2 linked regions of the Indioceanicola profundi genome follow. The protein of the gene in region 1 interacts with the protein of each later gene in a pairwise test. Links are inferred from orthologs where the notes say so. Each region holds a gene or a part of one and is shown in the gene's direction. Other genes may lie near its edges.

Region 1 (2,850 bases):
AGGACCGCACATTGGCGCGGCCCGCTTCCCGGAAATCGAAGGACAGGTTCGGACGGTTCTTCTGCATGGGCGAAGTATGGGTGCGGCGCGCAGTGCTGGCAAGGCACCCGGGCGGGGTGCATGAGCGGGGCGCGCCGGGCGCGGGTTCAACGGCCCCAAGTCCCCGTGCGGTCAGCCTTTCCGCCGCTCCGCCAGCAGCACCATGACCAGCCCCGCGGCGATCAGCCCCAGCCCGCCCAGGTTGGTCGCGGTCACCCTCTCCCCCAGCAGCCAGGCGGAGGCCAGAAGCCCCACCACGGGCGTGCCCAGCGTGCCCAGCGAGGTGGTGATGGCCGGCAGCGCACGGTTCACCGAAACCAGGGCCCAGAAGCAGAAGGCGGTGGCGATAGGGCCGTTATAGGCCACCACCAGCGCCAGGTCCGTGCCCCAGACGATGGGCTTCCCCCAATCCGCCCAGACCGCCGCCGGCAGCAGGGCGGTCGCCCCCACCAGCATCTGCCACGGCCCCAGCGACAGCGGCGTGCCCTCCCATCGGTGGCCGCGGACCTGCACGATGTTGACGGCCCACAGCAGCGCCCCCAGCATCAGCAGCCCGTTGCCCAGCAGCACCGCATCGTCGGTCCAGTCGAAGGCGGCCGGGTTGAACAGCACGGCGACCCCGCCCAGCCCCAGCGCCAGGCCCAGGACCTTCAGCCTGTTCAGCCGCTCCCCCAGGAAGACCAGCGCCAGCGGCACCACCCAGAGCGGGGTGGTGTAGGCCAGGATGGCGGAGCGTCCGGCCGGCACGTACTGCAGGGCAATGCCGATGCAGAGCAGGAACCCCGCCATCTGCAGCAGCCCCACCGAGATGACGATGGGCAGGTCGTGGCGCGAGGGCAGGCGCAACTGACCCGCCATCGCCGCCACCCCGAACAGGGTGATGGCCCCCAGGAACAGCCGCAGGCAGGAGAAGGTGAGGGGCGGGATCAACTGCACGCCCACCTTCATCACCGGCCAGTTCACGCCCCAGAGCAGGATCACCAGCGCCAGCAGCACCGCCGCGGTTACCGGCCGGACGGGCCTGCTGGACCGGGGCGGCGGGGCGGTGGGTGCTGCCTGCGCGGCGGGGGCCGGGCTGGAATGGGTGTCTGGCATGATTGTTACTGGTCCGTGCGACGGGAATGGCGGGCATGAGCCGGTTGAATGGCGCCCGGCGGCGGGCCAAGCTGTCGGCCCTTCCGACCCAGACTGGAACAGGCGCGATGGATTACCGGACCCGCATGGAAACCAAACTCGTCCAGGCTCTAGCGCCGCAGGCGCTGACCATCAAGGATGTCTCGCACCTGCATGCCGGCCATGCAGGGGCCGATCCGGCGGGGGAGACCCATTTCAACGTCACCGTCGTCTCCGACCGGTTCGACGGGATGACGCGGGTGGCGCGCCAGCGGCTGGTCTACGACCTGTTGGCCGATGAGCTTCGGGAGCGGGTCCACGCCCTCCAGCTCCGCACCCTGACTCCCGCCGAACAGTCGGCCCGGACCGCACAGGAATAGGGTTTTCGGGCGAACCCGGTTGTGACCGGAGGATTCTTGACAACGCCAGCGATAAGGGGGTTGAAGCGGTCATATGTCTTAGCATTAATAATTATGCAGAGACCAGTTCGCGACCGTCCCTGTCATCGCAATGGCGGCCGCGCTTGACCGAGGGAGGCCATGTTGCCGCCGCGATCCAAACGCCTGTCCGCAAATGCCGCCCCCGGGGAATCCAACCTGGTGATCCGGAACGTCACCGTGCTGGGCAAGCGCACCAGCCTGCGGATGGAACCGCAGATGTGGGACGCGCTCATCGATGTGTGCGAGCGGGAACGGCTGACCGCCCACGACGTGTGCAGCAGGATCGCGGACCGCAAGGAACCGGAGGCGTCGCTGACCGGCGCCATCCGTGTGTTCCTGCTTTCCTACTTCCGGCATGCGGCGACGGAGGAGGGGCATCTGAGGGCCGGCCATGGCAACGGGCGGCTGCTGAACCTGGATGAGGTTTTCGCCGACACGCAGAAGCAGATGCAGCCGCGGCGTGGCCGCGCCAAGGCCCCGGCCGCCGGCAACTCGTCGGCGACGCCGGCCTGATGGGTCCATGACCGGCGGGCGTCAGTCCCGCCGGGACTCTGTTCCCGCCGCTTCCTTGTCGGGGCCGGTATAGAAGTCCGGCCAGGCCGCCTTGACGACGGGGCCGTCGCTACGGAAGGCGTGGCAGGTGTTCAGCAGGGGCGGTCGCTTCGGCGCCTGTTTCGGCGCACCGGCTGCTTCCGCGGCCTTCCGCCGTTCCTCCTGCTCCTTGTTCAGAAGCGGCATGATGGTCTGGAAGGCGGTGGTGGCTACCGGGCCCAGCAATTCCACCAGATGGGTGCAGCCCTGGATGCCGCTCAGCCGCTCCTTCACCGCCGCGGTCCAGCCGGCGGCGATGCGCAGCCCGATCAGGCGCTGGAAGTTTGGCGTGATGGCCGGGCAGACGGGGAAGGGCGAGTGGTCCGTCACCGCCTCCACCGCCTGGACGGTCAGCGTGTCGTCCACCGTCAACCGCACCCACATCTGGTGGATGAAGTCCCCCGGCTCCAGCCGGCCGCGGTAGGGATTCTCGAACGGATAGGTCTTCTCGTCGGTGATGTGTCCCTCGATATCCCAAAGCCCGTCCGCCCGGCGGTAGCCGGTGCAGGTGACCTTGCGGGTATGGATGTGCTGGCGCTCCACAGGCGGCGACAGTGGCATGACCGAACTCCGGATCTCCGTTGCGGTGCAGTATCCGGGTGGCGGGAAAGCAAGGTCAAGCCAATACGAACGTTCGCGCTTTTCCGGGCCTCGCCCTTGAGGGCTG
Region 2 (2,845 bases), 1.3 Mb from region 1 along the record:
AGCGCCGTGGGCGCGCTGCCGCTGGCCATCACCGACAACATGAACTTCGGCAACCCCGAAAAGCCGCGGATCATGGGCCAGTTTGCCAACTGCGTGGAGGGGATGGCCGAGGCCTGCCGCGTGCTGGACTTCCCCGTCGTCTCCGGCAACGTCTCCCTCTACAACGAGACCAATGGCGAGGGCATCCTTCCCACCCCCACGGTCGGAGGCGTTGGTCTTCTGGAGAACGCGGATACCGCCATCGGAATCGCCTTCAAGGCGGAAGGCGATGTGATCCTGCTGGTGGGCGAAGGCGCCGGTCATCTCGGCCAGTCTCTTTATCTGCGTGAGGTTCTGGGCCGGGAGGATGGTCCGCCGCCGCCCGTCGATCTGATGGCGGAGCGGCGTAACGGTGCTTTTGTCCGCGCCCTGATCAACGATGGCTTGGTGACTGCCAGCCACGATATCGCTGATGGCGGACTGCTGGTCACCATTGCGGAGATGGCGATGGCGTCCGGCCTGGGTGCCGATCTGCCGGTACTGGCCGACGCCGATGCCGGCGCACTTTTCGGAGAGGACCAGTCCCGCTATGTCCTCACCGTCCGGCCGGAGCATGCCGCCGATGTGGTGAAGCGCGCCGCCGATCTCGGCGTGCCGCTGGCCAAGCTTGGCACGGTTGCCGGGACTGCGTTGACAGGCATCTCCGGCACGGCCATATCGGTTCAGGAGCTTAAGCGCATCAACGAGGGCTGGATGCCCGGCTGGATGCAGGGTGCCGCCGCCGAGTGATCGGCGGCGGCCGGCCAAACACGAACCAGGGGATAGATAGCCATGGCGATGGATGCAGGTGAGATCGAGCGGCTGATCCGGGAGAGCATTCCCGATGCCAAGGTCCGCATCGACGATCTGCGCGGCGACGGCGACCATTATGCAGCCTATATCGAATCCTCCGCCTTTGCGGGTAAGAGCCGGGTGCAGCAGCACCAGATGGTCTATGCAGCCCTTCAGGGCCGCATGGGCAATGAACTGCACGCTCTGGCTCTGACTACCGCAGCGCCGAAGGGCTGACCACAGGGGCTGGCTTGCCGACGCAAGCAAGGGCCGCCCCTTGCGAACCACTATCGGAAGCGCCATCTGCGCAGAGATTCTGTCAGGCTGGAAAGGAGTTCCAGTCCCGACCTATGACGAGGATAGAGATCAATGGACCAGACCGTTAACGAGCGCATCAGGCGTGAAGTCACCGAGAACGACGTCGTCCTCTTTATGAAAGGCACCCCGGTCTTCCCGCAGTGCGGCTTTTCCGCTGCCGTCGTACAGGTGCTTAGCCACATGGGCGTGAAGTTCAAGGGCATCGACGTTCTGGTCGATCCGTCCCTGCGCCAGGGCATCAAGGACTTCGCCAACTGGCCGACTATCCCCCAGCTCTATGTGAAGGGTGAGTTCGTCGGCGGCTGCGACATCATCCGCGAAATGTATGAGAGCGGCGAGCTTCAGGAGTTGTTCAAGGAAAAGGGCGTCGCCGTCCCGGCGTAACCTGCCCTCCAAGACGAGATCGGGCCGCGCTCCCTGCAGGGGCGCGGCCCGATCTGCTTTCAGCAGACCGAGGCGCTCACTTGCCGGCGAGGAACGAGCGGAGTTCCGACTGGAATCGCTCCGGCGCGTCGAACATGATGAAGTGATAGGCGTCCGGGATGTGCTTCAGCTCCACCTGCGGAGCATTGGCGTAGGACATCCGGTAGATCATCCCCATCTGCTCTTCCGTGATCGGCGCGTTGGGCGCACGAACCCAGAGCACGGTCAGCGGCTTCTCCAGCTTCTTCAGCTCCGGCCGTAGATCGGTGGTGATCAGGTCGTACATGGCCTGCCCGCTAACGGCGGGCACGCTGTCCAAGGAGTGGGTCACGGGCTGCTCACGCTGGCTCTCATCCCGGACCATCGCAGCAATTGCCGCCTCTACCGCCGTACGTCGTTCCTGCCCGGCGAGATTGGCGAGGCGGGTGCGCATCTGCGCGGCAACGGGCTCAACCGTTTCCGCCGTGGTCCCCGGCGGGCCGAACAGGATGCCTAGAAAGGGCAGCATGTCGACGACCATGACCTTGGACACCGCATCCGGGTGGCGCGTTGCCACCGTCATTGCCAGCGTGCCGCCCATGGAGTGGCCAACCAGTGCCGGGGCATCCAGCTCCGCCTCTTCAATATAGCGTGTGATTTCCTCCGCCACGGGGGCGATAACCGGGCCGTCGGCATTGGCGCCTGCAGATGCCCCGGCGAAGCCGGCAACCTGCACCAGATGGTAGCGGTAGCCCTCGACCGCCTTCAGTGTGCCTTCCCAGACCTCGGGAGATGAACCTAACCCCGGGATCAGAATCACGTCTGGGCCTGAGCCACGGGTTTCAACGCTGATGCGCTCGCTCTTGAAGGCCGCGGGATCGGCCGCGAAAGACGCCGATGCCCAAGCGGCCACGGCCAGCGGCGCCAGAAGCTGAGCTAATGCCCGGTGAAGCATATGATTCCCCCTTCAGTTCGGATCTTGCGTCCGTTCAAGCGATACTCAACCGCCAGGCTCTAATCCAGGGGCTTCCATCACCGCTGCCTGAATGATTGCTAAAAAGCAGAAAGGCCGCTCCTTTCGGGAGCGGCCTTTCCATGGTGCAGGTGGGATGTCCCGCGCCGATCAGCGCGAGTAGAACTCGACCACCAGGTTCGGCTCCATCTGGACCGGGTACGGCACATCGGCCAGCGCCGGACCACGGACGAAGGTGCCCTTCAGCTCCTTGGTATCCACGGAGATGTAGTCGGGAACGTCACGCTCGCCGGACTGGGCGGCTTCCAGGATCAGGGCGAACTGCTTGGCCTTCTCGCGCAC

Evidence for each region. Proteins that work in one complex are often made in the same cells at the same time.
Region 2: the proteins of DOL89_RS13025 (region 1) and grxD interact in binary tests that used the Escherichia coli proteins (3 or more experiments, as listed by UniProt). The link is inferred for Indioceanicola profundi from one-to-one orthologs.

The regions. Positions count from the first base shown.
Region 1 is NZ_CP030126.1:2,744,246-2,747,095, reverse strand. It holds DOL89_RS13025 (BolA family protein), read left to right. Parts: upstream 1-1,169; coding sequence 1,170-1,532; downstream 1,533-2,850. Other genes in the region: DOL89_RS13015 (DUF2889 domain-containing protein), read right to left, coding at 2,127-2,744; DOL89_RS13020 (ribbon-helix-helix domain-containing protein), read left to right, coding at 1,692-2,105; DOL89_RS13030 (DMT family transporter), read right to left, coding at 172-1,134; DOL89_RS13035 (J domain-containing protein), read right to left, coding at 1-67. UniProt on the Escherichia coli protein: Involved in cell resistance against acid stress.
Region 2 is NZ_CP030126.1:1,434,565-1,437,409, forward strand. It holds grxD (Grx4 family monothiol glutaredoxin), read left to right. Parts: upstream 1-1,179; coding sequence 1,180-1,512; downstream 1,513-2,845. Other genes in the region: purL (phosphoribosylformylglycinamidine synthase subunit PurL), read left to right, coding at 1-768; DOL89_RS06815 (BolA family protein), read left to right, coding at 811-1,047; DOL89_RS06825 (alpha/beta fold hydrolase), read right to left, coding at 1,589-2,485; rpsD (30S ribosomal protein S4), read right to left, coding at 2,654-2,845. UniProt on the Escherichia coli protein: Monothiol glutaredoxin involved in the biogenesis of iron-sulfur clusters.